Linked DNA regions of Thiocapsa bogorovii. The protein of the gene in region 1 interacts with the protein of each later gene in a pairwise test. Links are inferred from orthologs where the notes say so. Each region holds a gene or a part of one and is shown on either strand. Other genes may lie near its edges. The genes, in order: uvrA and uvrB.

What was found.
Region 2: the proteins of uvrA (region 1) and uvrB interact in binary tests that used the Escherichia coli proteins (3 or more experiments, as listed by UniProt). The link is inferred for Thiocapsa bogorovii from one-to-one orthologs.

What each region holds. Positions count from the first base shown.
Region 1 is NZ_CP089309.1:2,095,056-2,103,072, forward strand. What follows is about bases 1-3,327. They hold uvrA (excinuclease ABC subunit UvrA), read left to right. Parts: upstream 1-301; coding sequence 302-3,127; downstream 3,128-3,327. Other genes in these bases: LT988_RS09515 (hypothetical protein), read left to right, coding at 1-97. In the rest of the region: LT988_RS09525 (cytochrome P460 family protein), read right to left, coding at 3,591-4,064; LT988_RS09530 (MarR family winged helix-turn-helix transcriptional regulator), read left to right, coding at 4,320-4,949; cynS (cyanase), read right to left, coding at 5,360-5,803; LT988_RS09540 (ABC transporter ATP-binding protein), read right to left, coding at 5,817-6,752; ntrB (nitrate ABC transporter permease), read right to left, coding at 6,758-7,600; LT988_RS09550 (CmpA/NrtA family ABC transporter substrate-binding protein), read right to left, coding at 7,604-8,017. UniProt on the Escherichia coli protein: The UvrABC repair system catalyzes the recognition and processing of DNA lesions. UvrA is an ATPase and a DNA-binding protein. A damage recognition complex composed of 2 UvrA and 2 UvrB subunits scans DNA for abnormalities.
Region 2 is NZ_CP089309.1:2,194,719-2,202,314, forward strand. Bases 2,920-5,825 are described here. They hold uvrB (excinuclease ABC subunit UvrB), read left to right. Parts: upstream 2,920-3,320; coding sequence 3,321-5,330; downstream 5,331-5,825. Other genes in these bases: LT988_RS09910 (pyridoxal phosphate-dependent aminotransferase), read right to left, coding at 2,920-3,212; LT988_RS09920 (hypothetical protein), read right to left, coding at 5,452-5,715. Outside these bases: LT988_RS09900 (type I restriction endonuclease subunit R), read left to right, coding at 1-1,058; more of LT988_RS09910, read right to left, coding at 2,028-2,919; LT988_RS09925 (biliverdin-producing heme oxygenase), read left to right, coding at 5,927-6,634; mtgA (monofunctional biosynthetic peptidoglycan transglycosylase), read left to right, coding at 6,634-7,464; LT988_RS09935 (3-deoxy-7-phosphoheptulonate synthase), read right to left, coding at 7,494-7,596. UniProt on the Escherichia coli protein: The UvrABC repair system catalyzes the recognition and processing of DNA lesions. A damage recognition complex composed of 2 UvrA and 2 UvrB subunits scans DNA for abnormalities.

The DNA.
Region 1 (8,017 bases):
GACTGCCGCAGTCTACGGCAGCAAATCGGATGTCGACGACATCAAACGCCGCTTGGAACGTTTGGAGCGGCGATTGGAGCTTCATGACGAACATTGAGTGCCGCCTGTAGTACCCGCCGATCGGTGACGCGGCGGCCACACCTGCCTTTGCATCTTCTCCGACACGGGGGCCAGCCTTATTCGTCGGCCCGTAGCCATCCGCTGCAGACCGCGCGATCCTCTGCGACGGGTGGAGGCGTTCGAGCGGCCTTTGCGGAATAATCGCGGATTGGCCGCCCACCGCCGCAGGTCTCCCAGCCCTATGGACACAATCCGCATTCGCGGCGCACGCACCCACAATCTGAAAAGCATCGATCTGGATCTCCCGCGCGAGCGGCTGATCGTCTTCACCGGCCTGTCGGGATCCGGCAAATCCTCCCTCGCCTTCGACACCATTTATGCCGAGGGGCAGCGCCGCTACGTCGAGTCGCTATCCGCCTACGCCCGGCAGTTCCTCTCGATCATGGACAAGCCGGACCTGGATCATATCGAGGGCCTCTCACCGGCCATCTCGATCGAGCAGAAGACGACCTCGCACAATCCGCGCTCGACCGTCGGCACCATCACCGAGATCTACGACTATCTGCGCCTGCTCTTCGCGCGGGTCGGCCAGCCGCGCTGTCCAGCGCATGACGAGGCGCTGGAGGCCCAGACCATCAGCCAGATGGTCGACCAGGTGATGGCGCTGCCGGAGGGCGATCGGCTCATGCTGCTCGCACCCGTCGTCTCGGCGCGCAAGGGCGAGTACCAGCGGCTAATCGGCGAGCTGCATGCACAAGGCTTCGTGCGCGCACGCATCGACGGCGATCTCTGCGAGCTCGACGACCCGCCCGAGCTGGACATCAAGAAGAAGCACGACATCGAGGTGGTGGTGGACCGCTTCCGCGTGCGGCCGGATCTCGCCCTACGTCTGGCCGAATCCTTCGAGACCGCGCTCAAGCTCTCCGGAGGCATCGCCCGCATCGCCGCGATCGACGAACCCGAGCGGCCGATGATCACCTTCTCGGCGTCCTTCGCCTGCCCGGTCTGCGGCTACAGCATCCCGGAGCTCGAGCCGCGGATCTTCTCCTTCAACAACCCGGGCGGCGCCTGCCCCACCTGCGACGGGCTCGGCATGGAGCAGTTCTTCGACCCCGCCAAGGTGGTTCTCCATCCGGAGCTGAGCCTAGCCGGCGGCGCGGTGCGCGGATGGGATCGGCGCAATGCCTTCTATTTTCAGGTGATCCGTACGCTGGGCGAGCACTATGGCTTCGACGTCGAGGCCCCTTGGAACGAGCTGAACGCCGGGGATCAGCAGCTGATCCTCTTCGGCACCGGCAAGGAGAAGATCAAGCTCAAGCTGCCACACGAGCGGGGTGCCGCCAAGGTGCGCCCCTTCGAGGGCATCATCCGCAACATGGAGCGGCGCTACAAAGAGACCGACTCCAGTGCGGTCCGCGAGGAGTTGGCACGTTATCTCTCCCACCAGCCCTGCCCGACCTGCGGCGGCTCACGTCTGAACGAAGCGGCCCGCCATGTCTTTTTGGAGGACCACAACCTGCCCGCGGTCGCCGCAATGCCCGTGGGTGACTCGCTGCGCTTCTTCGAGAAGCTGGAGCTGCCCGGCAAGCGCGGCGAGATCGGAGCGCGGGTGATCAAGGAGATCGCCACCCGGCTGCGCTTCCTGGTCGACGTTGGGCTCGACTATCTGACCCTCGACCGCAGCGCCGAGACGCTCTCCGGCGGTGAAGCGCAACGCATCCGTCTCGCCAGCCAGATCGGTGCCGGGCTTGTCGGTGTCATGTACATCCTGGACGAGCCATCGATTGGCCTGCATCAGCGCGACAATGCCCGTCTGCTCAAGACCCTGACCCACCTGCGCGACATCGGCAACACGGTCATCGTGGTCGAGCACGACGAGGAGGCGATCCGCTCGGCCGATCTGGTCGTCGATCTGGGGCCGGGCGCCGGCGTACACGGCGGCGAGATCGTCGCCCAAGGGACCGCCGAGGCGATCGCCGCCGCGCCTGCGTCCTTGACCGGACGCTATCTGTCCGGTGATCTGCGAATCGACATCCCGAGCCAGCGCAAGCCCAACGACCGGGATCGGCAGTTGCGCATCCTGGGTGCTCGGGGCAACAACCTGCGCACCGTCGATGCCGAGATCCCGGTCGGCTGCTTCGTCTGCATCACCGGGGTCTCGGGCTCTGGCAAGTCCACCCTGATCAACGACACGCTCTTCCCGGTCGCCGCGCGTCATCTCAACGGCGCCAGCCTGCAACCGGCACCCCATAGCGCCATCGAAGGGCTCGACTTCTTCGACAAGGTCGTCGATATCGATCAGAGCCCCATCGGTCGGACCCCGCGCTCCAACCCCGCCACCTACACCGGACTCTTCAACCTGGTGCGCGACCTCTTCGCCGCCGTGCCCGAGGCGCGCTCGCGCGGCTACGGTCCCGGCCGCTTCAGCTTCAACGTCAAGGGCGGGCGTTGCGAGGCCTGCAAAGGGGACGGACTCATTCGGGTCGAGATGCACTTCCTGCCCGATATCTATGTCCAGTGCGACACCTGCAAGGGCCGACGCTACAACCGCGAGACGCTCGAGATCCGCTACAAGGGCAAGACCATCGACGAGGTCCTGAACCTCACCATCGAAGACGCGCTCGAGTTCTTCTCGCCCGTGCAGCTCATCAAGCGCAAGCTCCAGACCCTCATGGACGTCGGCCTAGCCTATGTCCGGCTCGGCCAGAGCGCCACCACGCTCTCCGGAGGCGAGGCCCAGCGTGTCAAACTCAGCCGCGAGCTCAGCAAGCGGGATACCGGCCGGACACTCTATATCCTGGACGAGCCCACCACCGGCCTGCACTTCCACGACGTCAAGCATCTGCTCGACGTCCTGCACCGCTTCCGCGACCAGGGCAACACCGTGGTCGTCATCGAGCACAACCTGGATGTGATCAAGACCGCGGATTGGATCATCGACCTGGGGCCCGAGGGCGGGCACCGGGGCGGCGAGATCATCGCCGTCGGCACGCCCGAAGAGATTGCCGCGAACGACCGGTCGCATACCGGGCGATTTTTGAGGCCGTTGTTGGAGAGGGGGTGGTGAGGGGACCAATCATCGTCTCGGCCATTCGGCATCCCGCCGGATCCACGCCGCGCGGGTCGCTCCCGTCGCGCCCTGCGGACCGTTCCGAGCGGAGGCCGCAAATCGTTGCGTTGGGCCGTGTCAACCGATGGGCTCGGGCCTAAAGGGATCGAATCGAAGCTATCGAGTGACCACATCGACGGCTCGCGCCGATCCATGTTTCCCGGCCATCGCCAGCAGGTGAATTGAACCTGAACCTGCACCCTTAAACCCCGAGCTTCAGGCGGCGCAGGCCCAGGTCAAAGGCCAGCTGAGCGCACGGGAAGCCGACTACCCCGGTCTTCTTGCGGCCTGGGGCAACCTGAAGCAGAGCCCGGCAGCCGAAACCAAGACCAATCGTGCGTTGGAGGCGCGGGTCGCCGGGATCGACAGCAGCGTCCAGGCACGCAAGGGCGCCGATTCGAGTCGCTCGATCGAGGCGACCTCAGTCCCTCCACTCACTGAAGACGAAGTCCTGCTCGGCGCGTTGGGTATGGCAGGCGAAACAGGCCGCGCCACCGTCCGTGACCAGTCGCTGGTCGCGGCTGTCATCGGCCCAGCCCTCGAAGCCCCAACCGCCAGTGCCGGCGAAGCGCGCCGAATCCTTAACCATGACGCCGAGCAGTACACGGTTGCCTTCGGTGGACGCCTGGTCTTGTGTTAGGTATTCGAGCTGGTCGAACACCAGCACGGATCCGTCTGCGAAGGTGCCGGCTTGTAGTCCGGCGAGCGCCGGTTCGTTGGCATAGATGTGATGGATGCCCAGAAACGGGTCCTCGAGTGGATGGCCGGGATGGATGGTCATGGATTTGACGTGCGTCCAGCCACGGTAGGCATCTGGGTAGTCGATGAGGTCCGAGGCGACGGCCGATGTGCTCATGCCTGCGAACAGCGTCACTGAAATCAGGGTCTTGTTCATCGTGAGCTCTCCTCGTGGGTGGAATGAATCAGGCATCGAGACGAGTGTGCCGGGATCCGTCTCGGCTTTGGACCGGCTTTTAGCGGCTCTGCACACGTGTTGCAGGTTGATGCGCATCGGTCCGTCAGGACACTGGTATCGACTCGATACTGACTAAAGAAAAGCACGGCATCGAGGTTCTGTCAAGAAAGTATCGACGCGATACTATTTCCCGGCTAAGCTCGAGACATGACTTCGCTGGAGGGCTGAGCAAAGATGTCGGAGACCGCGATCAGGGAGCTTCACGACCACCTCGAGCGCCTCTGCAATCTGCTGCGGGCCCAAGCGCGTGCGGCGGGCACGGGTCTGGGCCTCCAGCCTGTGCAGTTGGATGCGCTCCACTACCTTGCGCTTTGCAACCGCTATTCCGACACCCCGCAGGCCGTGACCGAATACCTTGGGTTGACCAAGGGGACGGTCTCGCAGACCATCAAGGTTTTGCAGGCAAGGGCGCTGGTCGATAAGATGCCCGACCCCAATGACAGACGAGTGATTCACCTGCGTGTGACGGCCGCGGGCAAGGTGCTACTCGCTCAGGTCGCGCCAGCGCCCCTGCTGCGTCGGACGATGGTCGAGATGCCTGACCCCGAGGTGGACGGGTTGGTCGAGGGATTGAGGAGGTTGCTGCGAGCCGTCCAACACGCCAACGGCCTCAAGACCTTCGGCGTCTGCGCCACCTGCCGATTCAACCAGGAGACCATCACCGCACAGGGACAGGACGCAGGTCACGGATGTGGACTGACGGGCGAGACCCTCACCGACTCGGACCTCACGCGGATCTGCCGGGAACACGAGTATCCAGGCGCTGACGCAGGGCTTCTGCCACGAACGGAAGCGGTGGCCTGATGCATCGGCTGCATCGGCGCGCGATCGGCCATCCATGGAGGTGGTGGCGCGGCCTGCCGCGAGTGCGGACTCTGCGACTTGGCGAGGGAGCGGATCGCCGAGCATCTCGAAGCCCCGGCCGAGTGCCTTTTCAAGGCGCCTTATGCGCCGCGAGCGATCAGACTGCGCGCGTCCCACACACCGAGGATCGTCGGGTGATCGCGTGGGCTGCGATCCCGGTCAGGCCGCCAACAACCTTGGCGACATCGGCGCCAACTGCAACGACGTCGGTATCGATCTCCGCCTGCCCGCCCCCGCCGATTGCCCTTTTGAATGAACGACCCGGGTGCCGGCGGGGGTTGGGGAGGATCCGATTAGAATCGGTGCTCGGACCCTTTGCTCGGATCGCGCGTTTGCCGGGCAGAAAAGCGTCAGTAGGTCTTGTAAGGCAGAAATTTCCCGCTCATTCGGATCTGAACGCGGTCGCCCTTCGGGTCGGGCTCGCGTTGGATATCCATGCTGAAGTCGATGGCACTCATGATGCCGTCGCCGAACTCTTCGTGGATCAATGCCTTGATCGATGTGCCGTAGACATTGATCAGCTCGTAGAAGCGGTAGATGAGCGGATCGGTCGGCACGGCGGTAGGTAAGGACCCTTTGTAGGGGACAATCTGGAGCTGGGTGATCGCCTCATCGGGCAACCCGAGCGCGGCACCGACAGCCTTGGCCTGGGTCTCGGTGAGGGTCATCTGGCCCAGGAGGGCGGCGGTCGACCATTCTTTACTGTGGCCGATGATCTCGGCGAGCTGGGACCAGCTCAGTCCTTTCTCGAGCTTGGCGGACAGGATGAGAGCAGTGACGTCGTCGCGTGTCATGGCGTGGTCTCCATCAGTTGGATGCGTTGCGAAATGCGATGCCGGGGCTGGGCTGTTCCGTGGGGCTTGGTGTTTTGGGAAGCGGGACGACACGGGCGCCGCCGTCGAGTCCGGGACGGACGAGCGGCGGGTGCACCGGGTCGTCGACTTGCTCGCCCGCATAGGTCTTGGAGCGATTCACCAGGAAGTCGACCAAGTGATTGCGAATCCGGTAGTACTGAGGATCGTGATGAACGGTCGCGCGGGTGCGGTCACGCGGCATGGTGATCTCGACGATCTCGGCGATCTTCGCGTAGGGACCGTTGCTCATGAGCAGCACCTTGTCGGCGAGCAGGATGGCCTCGTCGACGTCGTGCGTGATCATGAAGACGGTCTGGTGCGTGGCCTGGACGATCGAGAGGAGCTCGTCCTGGATGGTGCCGCGCGTGAGCGCGTCGAGCGCCCCGAAAGGCTCGTCGAGCAGGAGCATCTTCGGCTCGATCGCAAAAGCGCGCGCGATGCCCACACGCTGTTTCATGCCGCCGGAGAGTTCGGCCGGCTTCTTATGAAGAGCCGCGCCCAGGCCGACCATCTCCAGGTAGCGGATGCTGTGGGCCTCGATCTCTTTGGCCGACCAGCGGGGCCAGCGTGAGCGCACGCCGAAGGCGACGTTGCCCAGGGCGGTTAGCCAAGGTAGCAGGGCGTGACTCTGGAAGACTACGCCGCGTTCGAGCGAGGGACCCGCGATCTCGCGACCGCCCATGACCACGCCGCCCTCGGTCGCCTCGTCCAGTCCGGCCAGGACGTTGAGGATGGTGGTCTTGCCGCATCCGGAGTGGCCGATGATGCAAGCGAACTCGCCCTTCTCGATCCCGAAAAAGATGTTTTCGAAGACGGTGAAGTCGGACGCTCCGCCTGTGCCCGGAAAACGTTTGGTCAATCCCTCGATCTTCAGAAAGGGCTGCGACATGCTGCTCACTCCTTGTAAGTGACCGCGCGTGCCAACTGCGCGAGCATGGTGTCCAGCATCATTCCGACCAGACCGATCAAGAGAATGGCGCTGATGATGTTGGTGATGGAGAGGTTGTTCCACTCGTTCCACACGAAGTAGCCGATCCCGGTGCCGCCGACCAACATCTCGGCCGCCACGATGACCAGCCAGGCGATGCCGACCGAGATCCGCATCCCGGTCATGATGGTCGGCGCGGCGGCGGGAAGGATGACCTGGAAGGCCGTGCGCAGTGGCGAGACCTCAAGCGTTCGGGCGACATTGAGCCAGTCCTTCCGCACCGAGGCGACACCGAAGGCGGTGTTGACCAACATCGGCCAGAGCGAGCAGATGAAGATCACGAACACGGCCGAGATGTCGGAGTCCTTGATGGTGTAGAGCGCTAGCGGCATCCAAGCGAGCGGCGAGATCGGTTTCAGGACCTGGATGAAGGGATCGAGCGCCTTATAGATCAAGGGAGACATCCCGATCACGAAGCCCAAGGGGATGGCAACCAGCGCCGCGAGCGCGAACCCGATCAGGACGCGCCCGATCGAGTAGATCAGCTGGGTGCCGATCCCCTTGTCGTTGGTCCCCCGATCATAGAAGGGGTCCCGGATGTGCTCCCACAGCTTCGCGCCGACATCCAGCGGCCCGGGCATCGCCGACTGCCCGCCCGTGGCCGCCTGTGCGCCGATCAGGGCCGCGTATTCGGGATCCACCGTCACCTCGCCGAGGGTCTGCTGCGTCGAGAAGTGCCAGACACCGACGAAGACCCCGAAGAAGAGTACCGATAGGATCGGTGCTGCCCAGAAGCTGGTTGGCTTCATCCGTCAGGTCCTCCGGATCGGGAAGCTCTCGATATAGGCCTCCGGCTTCGACGGATCGAACGGCTTGCCCATGACCGAGAAGGCCATCACCGGATCGGTCGGTGCCTCCATGCCGACCTCTGTCATGAGACGAGCCGCATCGGTCGCCAGGAAGACCTCGCGTGCCACGTTCGCATAGTCGACATCGCCATCGATCTGCCCCCAACGCTTCATCTGAGTCAGGATCCAGATGGCGAAGGATTCGTAGGGGAAGGGGTCGAAGTCGATCCGATCGGGATCCCGGACGATATTGCCCAAACCGTCGGCGAAGGTCCCGGTGAGAACCTGTTCAACCACCGTGACCGGCTGATTGAGGTAGTTGGCCGGGGCGATCGCTGCGGCGATCTCCTTGCGGTTTTCGGGTTTGCGGGCATAGGC
Region 2 (7,596 bases), 100 kb from region 1 along the record:
GCGAGGCGCTCGCCCAGTATGCACTCGGTGATGACAGCGGAGGTGAAGAGGAGATCATCGCACCCATCGAGGAACGGGTGCAGGCGCTGCTCGAAGCCATCGAGGCGACCGAGGCCCATGTTCGTGCCCTGGGGGCGGAGATGACGGCCCTGCTCGGCACACACGGATTCGCTCGCATCAAGGGTATTGCGGATGCCGTGGACGCCGTCTACACGAGCGATGAATCCAAGCGGCGTTTCGAGATCCTGGCCCGTCAGGTCTTCGTCCGCTTCCGGGCACTTCTGATGGAGCCGATGGCCTTCACCTATGCCGAGCGACACGACAACATCGAAGCCATCTACAAGAAGCTCACCGAGCGGCGCGACACCGCGGACGTCACCGAGCTTCTGAAGGAGCTGCACCGCATTGTGAATCAGGCCATCCGCGCCGACGCACCGGGGGACGACCAAACCGTGGGGCTGACCTACGATCTCAGCCGGATCGACCTGGAGAAGCTCCGCGAAGAGTTCGCGAAGAAGGTCAACCATAAGGCGACGGCACTCCAGGACATCCGCGAAATCGTCGAGCAAAAGCTCGCCGAGATGCTTAGGCACAATCCGAAACGGATGGATTATTACAAGCGTTACCAGCAGATCATCGCCGACTACAACCGCGAAAAGGACCGGGTCACGATCGAGGACACCTTCACCGAGCTGACGGACCTGATTGAGGGTCTTGATGCCGAGCAGAGACGCGCTGCCGAGGAGGGTCTCAGCGAAGATGAGCTCGCGCTCTTCGACCTGCTGCAAAAGGAGACGCTCGGCAAGGCGGAACGCGAACAGGTCAAGCAGGCGAGTCAGTCCCTGTTGGCGTCACTGCGCGAGCTGCTGTCGCCCATGGAGCGATGGACAGAAAAGGAGCAGACCCAAGCCGAAGTCGAAATCTTCATCCTCGATCGGCTCTACACTGAGCTGCCGTCGCCACCCTTCACGGACGACGATAAGCAAGAAATGGCCGCGGTCGTCTATCGCCACGTCTGGCAGCAGTCGGTGAGCGGCGCACTCGGAATGGCGGCTTGACGCTCATGGAGCAGGCGAACGTCGTGTCGATCTGTTAAAGGCAGTGAGGTTGAAGCACGTCTTCGATTTCGAGGGAGCAGATCGCGCGAGCCAGCGCCCAATTCCCATCCGATTACGAAACTCCGCATGGCCCTCAACCAACATCAACTGAATAAATATCAGAGTTTTATGCAGAGATCGAGGCAATGACCGGGCAACGTCGAAAGCTGCGGCAGCGGGGTCCCCCAGGCAAAACGGAAGCGCCGAGGACGCGGGAGAGTCTAGGCAACAAGAGATGCAGCTCTAGATCAACTGAACCTGACCCTTTCTTCGAAAGATCCGCTACTTATAACGCCAGCAACACAAGCGGGAGTTCGACCCGGACGCCGTTCTGAATTGTTTCGGCCCAGGGAACCGCCAGCAATGTCGCAGATCGGCGGCGAAGGATTCCAGTAACTTACTGTTTTATAAGCATTCCGGCTTTAGGTTAGCGCCATTCGAGCCAGGCCCCTCTTATCGGTGCCTTGACCGCTTGCCGACACAGCTGTACATCGCAATACGACCGAGGACGAGGCCAGACGATAACCACTTCGAATCGAGATCGAACCTCGCGCGGCCGAAATGGATGGTCGGGTTCAATCTCGCCTTCACCATGGCGATCCATTGGAGCGTGCTTTCGTAAAGATCGGCCCGTCACGGTGACAGAAACACCCGCCGTTATGGCGGATTTTCTGTGCCGACGTGGATCGTTGCTGACGCCTTAATGAGGGCCAGACGGGGATTTCGTGGGGACAGTGAGCGCGAAAAGCAGAAGGGGTCGCAGGCGGAAACCTGTAACCCCTCGATTTATTGGCTCCCTGGGACGGGCTCGAACCGCCGACCTAGTGATTAACAGTCACCCGCTCTACCGACTGAGCTACCAGGGATCTATGGTAGCCCGCAATGTTAGCCGGGCACCCGGGTGGAGTCAAGATCGCGAAGATGCTGCATTTATGCGACCGCAGCGGCGATCCGCTCCAGCGCCTGCTCCAGATTCGCACGGCTGGTGGCGATCGAGATGCGCGCGTAGCCGTTGAGGCCGAAGGCGGAGCCGGGCACGAGGGCCACGCCGGCCTTCTCGATCAGGTATTCCGCGAAGTCCAGGTCGTTGGCGATTCCGGGGAGCTTGTCGATCGCGCCCTGCACCTTCGGGAAGACGTAGAAGGTGCCGTCGGTCGGCAGACATTCGATGCCGGGGATCTGGTTGAGGCGTTCGACCACGAAGTCGTGGCGCTCGTGGAACGCCTTGAGCATGACGCCGATGCACTCCTGCGGGCCTTCCAAGGCGGCTTGGGCGGCGACTTGGGAGATGGAGGTCGGGTTGGAGGTGCTCTGGCCCTGCACCTTCTTCATGGCCTTGATGATCTCGGCCGGGCCGCCAGCATAGCCGATGCGCCAGCCGGTCATGGAGTAGGCCTTGGAGACGCCGTTGAGGACCAGGCTCCGCGGGTAGAGCTCCGGGCAGGCGTTGACGATGTTGACGAAGGGCTCGGGGCTCCAGCGGATGTGCTCGTACATGTCGTCGGTGGCAACGAGGGTGCGCGGGAACTCGCGCAGCACCTCGCCGAGCGCTTCAAGCTCCTCGCGGCTGTAGGCCATGCCGGTGGGGTTCGACGGACTGTTGATGACGACCAAGCGGGTCTTGTCGGTGAGGGCGCCCTTGAGCTGTCCGGGGGTGATCTTGAAGCGCTGATCGGCCCCGGCATGCACAAGCCCGGGCGCGCCGCCGGCGAGCAGGACCATATCCGGATAGGAGACCCAGTAAGGCGCAGGGATAACGACCTCGTCGCCCGGATCCAGAAGCGCTTGGGCGAGGTTGAAAAAGCTCTGCTTGCCGCCGCAGGAGACCAGGATCTGGTCGTGGGCATAGTCCAGCCCGTTCTCGCGCTTGAACTTGTCGATGACGGCTTGCTTGAGCTCGGTGGTTCCGTCGACAGCGGTATATTTGGTGAAGCCGGCGCGGATCGCGGCGATCGCCGCTTCCTTGATGTGATCGGGCGTGTCGAAGTCAGGCTCACCGGCGCCAAGCCCGATGACGTCCTTGCCCGCGGCGCGCAGGGCCTTGGCGCGGGCCGTGATGGCCAGGGTGGCGGAGGGTTTGACAGCCTGAACGCGCGCGGCGAGCTTGATGGTCATCGGGTGTCTTCTCTGGGCTCTTGTGGTAGGGCGATGATAGTCGTGACTGGACATGCGGTGTCTCGCTCCCAATCATAACGAAACCGCAAACACCCGGCACGTACTCCGATGTCCGAACGCCCTTTTCAACTGGTCTCGCCGTTTGCCCCCGCGGGCGATCAGCCCGAGGCGATCCGCCGCCTGGTGGAGGGCCTAAGTGACGGGGAGTCTGCGATGACCCTACTCGGCGTGACCGGCTCGGGCAAGACCTTCACGATCGCCAACGTGATAGACCGGGTGCAGCGCCCGGCCTTGGTCCTGGCGCCGAACAAGACCCTCGCGGCCCAGCTCTACGGCGAGATGAAGGAGTTCTTCCCGCACAACGCCGTGGAGTATTTCGTCTCCTATTACGACTACTACCAGCCCGAGGCCTACGTCCCTTCGACAGACACCTATATCGAGAAGGACTCCTCGATCAACGAGCACATCGAGCAGATGCGTCTCTCGGCGACCAAGGCGCTGCTGGAGCGTCCCGATGTCATCATCGTGGCGAGCGTCTCCTCCATCTACGGCTTGGGCGACCCGGACGCCTATCTTAAGATGGTGCTGCATCTGAACCGCGGCGATCTGATCGATCAACGCGCCCTGCTGCGCCGGCTCGCCGATCTGCAATACCGGCGCAACGAGATCGAGCTCTCGCGCGGCACCTACCGGGTGCGCGGCGACGTGATCGACATCTACCCGGCCGAGTCGGACGACGAGGCGCTGCGGGTCGAGCTGTTCGACGAGGAGATCGAGAACCTATCGCTCTTCGACCCGCTCACCGGCGAGCAGCTGCGCAAGGTCCCGCGCTATACGGTCTTCCCGAAGACGCACTACGCCACGCCGCGCGAGACCATCCTGAACGCGGTCGAGCAGATCAAGGTCGAGCTGAAGGACCGGCTGACCTGGCTGCGGGACAACGACAAGCTGGTCGAGGCCCAGCGCCTGGAGCAGCGCACCCTGTTCGATCTGGAGATGATGCTCGAGGTCGGCTACTGCTCCGGGGTCGAGAACTACAGCCGCTATCTCTCCGGACGCGGACCCGGCGAGCCGCCGCCGACGCTGTACGACTATCTGCCGGCGGATGCCATCGTCGTTATCGACGAGAGTCATGTCACCGTTCCCCAGCTCGGCGGCATGTACAAGGGCGACCGCTCGCGCAAGGAGAACCTGGTCGACTACGGCTTCCGGCTGCCCTCCGCGCTCGACAATCGCCCGCTGCGATTCGAGGAGTTCCAGGCCCGCCAACCCCAGACCATCTATGTTTCGGCCACCCCGCGCGACTATGAGATCCAGCACTCGGGCGCCGTCGTCGAGCAGGTGGTCCGACCGACCGGCCTAGTGGACCCGGAGGTCGAGGTCCGTCCCGCGCTGACCCAGGTCGACGATCTGCTCTCCGAGATCGGACTGCGGGTCGCCGCCGGCGAGCGGGTTCTGGTCACGACGCTCACCAAGCGCATGGCCGAGGATCTGACGGAGTATCTCAACGAGCACGGGGTGAAGGTCCGCTATCTGCACTCGGACATCGACACGGTCGAGCGCGTCGAGATCATCCGCGACCTGCGCCTGGGCGAGTTCGACGTCTTGGTCGGGATCAATCTGCTGCGCGAGGGGCTCGACATGCCGGAGGTCTCGCTGGTGGCCATCCTGGACGCGGACAAGGAGGGCTTCCTGCGCTCGGAGGGCTCCTTGATCCAGACCATCGGGCGCGCCGCGCGCAACGCCAACGGCAAGGCGATCCTCTATGCCGATCGCGTCACCGGCTCCATGCGCCGTGCCATCGACGAGACCGAGCGGCGCCGCTCCAAGCAGATCCTTCACAACACCGCCGAGGGCATCACGCCTCAGACCATCCGCAAGGCGGTCGCCGACATCATGGAGGGCGCCATCCCGGGCGCGCCCATGAAGGCACGCAACTATGCCAAGGTTGCCGAGGAGATCATCGAATACGCCACCCTGACGCCGCAGCAGATGTCCAAGAAGCTCAAAGCGCTGGAAAAGACCATGTACCAGCACGCGAAGAACCTCGAGTTCGAGCAGGCCGCCGCCGTCCGGGATAAGATCAAAGAGTTGCAGGGACGCGGGCTTGCGGCCTGAGGTTTTTCGGCTCGAGTCCGAGCGCGGTAGCTCGATCCGGCGACGCACTTCATGTTGAGAGACACCTACGCCGAAAACCGATCGATACGCTGCCGACATCGTCGCTTGGTCCGATCAGGCATCAACCGCCACGCCCCGGCAGAACAATCGGTCCCGGTACCGAGACCGCGGGGCTCGGCGAATCGGTGACCGGATCCACCGGCTTGCGCCGAGGACGGACCACGCGAGAGCGACGCCGCGGACGTTGTGGCCGCACGCGCGTGCGCCGCAGCCGTGCATCCGCCTCGTCGGGAGCATGCTCGAAGACGGCGCACACAAGGCTCAGGATCACGAAGATCCCGGAAAGGCACAGCAGGATGACGAAGAGGTCAGTAAGGGTGTTCATCGTCGGCTCCGCAGGGTTTGCACTGGACGGAACCACAGCATGCCGCGGTGGGTGGCTCAAAACGTGAGCCCGCGACCCCGGATACTCGACCGTTCGTCGGTCGAGCACCGTCGGTCTATCGTGCCGCACGACGGACCGGTCTTTTTCAGGGATGACGAGGACGGGTGTTAGACTTGCCGCGAGCGCAGAGCGCAGCGAGCCCGAAGACCCCATGCAAGACATTCAAGACACGTCCCGACCGGCGACCTCCGAGCGACTGGCGGTTGTCCTGCGCCGCGCGACGGCCGAGACACATGAGGCGGTCGAACGCTTGCCCCTGATGACCCGACTCACGTCGCCGACGGTCACCCGCGAAGACTATCTCAAGTATCTGCATGCCTTGGCCGATGTCTACGCGGCCCTGGAGGACGGCCTGCTCGACGCGCTGGACGAGGAAATCCGCAACGATCTGGGGGTTCGACGCAAGTTGCCGGCGATCCTCAAGGATCTTGCTGAGCAGGGCCAGCCGCACGTGCTGCGCACCTCGGCCCAGCTCGCCCCGAGCGGGGCAGCTGCCGCGCTGGGCGGCCTCTATGTGCTGGAGGGTGCAACGCTCGGCGGTCGGGTGATCGCGAAACACCTGCGCCGCTGTCTTGGCCCGGTGCTGGGCTCCGCCGGTTTCCTAGACTTTCACGGCAAGCAGTCCGCGGCGGCCTGGAAACGCTTTGCGAACATCCTCGACAGCCTTCCCGTCCACGGTCGCATGGATCCGTCCGAGGTGATCGCAGGCGCACTTGCGACCTTTACGGCGATTCATCGGATGCTCGAAAGCCCAGGCGCATGGAGCGCACCCGCACGGGCAGATCCGTCTCCCGTCGGATTGCCGTGCCGGAGGCGGAGACACCTGAGGGACTCGGTTCCACCCACCAACGAGGATTGATGAAGGACGACAAGCAAGGGTCGGAAACGCTCGGAGTGGATCGCGGGATCGAGGCTGGACACTATGCGGCGCCGGGCGAGCCGTTGTCGCAAACCCGCGTCTTTCACATCCGATCCATCGGCCATGACCGACATCCGCTGACCCGCGTCGGTCGCTTTCTGCTCAGAGCGTTGGGCAATCTGGCGCTGCTCTCGATCGCGCTGGTCTTGACGCTACGCTGGGTCGACCCGCCCGCATCCGCCTTCATGCTGCGGCACGCCTTTAACCTCTGGCGACTCGACCAATCGCCGCCCTACTATCATCAGACCTGGGTACCCTGGGATCGGATCTCGCTGCCGACTCGCCTGGCGGCCATCGCCGGCGAAGACCAGCGTTTTCCGAGCCATCGGGGTTTCGACCTGATCGAGATTCGCCTGGCTTGGGCCGACTATAAAAACGGCGGACGCCTGCGCGGAGCCAGCACCATTACGCAACAGGCGGCCAAGAACCTCTTCCTCTGGCCGCGTTCGGATCTGCCGCGCAAGCTGCTCGAGGCCTGGTTCACGCTGCTGATGGAGCTCCTGTGGCCGAAGGAGCGCATCCTCGAGGTCTATCTGAACATCGTGCAGTTCAGCCCCAACACCTACGGTATCGGCGCGGCCAGCCTGCGCTATTTCGATCGACCGGCGAGCGAGCTGACCATGCGCGAAGCCTCGCTGCTGATCGGCGTGCTGCCTGCGCCCGGACATTATCGTCTGGACAAGCCCTCGGAACGTTTGGAGCGACGCGCGGCCTGGATCAGCGATCAGGCGAGCCGACTGGGTGGCATCCGTTACCTGGACCAGCTTTAACGCCGGATTTCGGGTTTCCGGATCCGGGGTCAAAGGCCGCGGCGGCGCGCGACGGCATCCGCAAGCTCCTGCAGCATCGGCACCGTATCGTCCCAGCCGATACAGGCATCGGTGACGCTTTGACCGAAGACC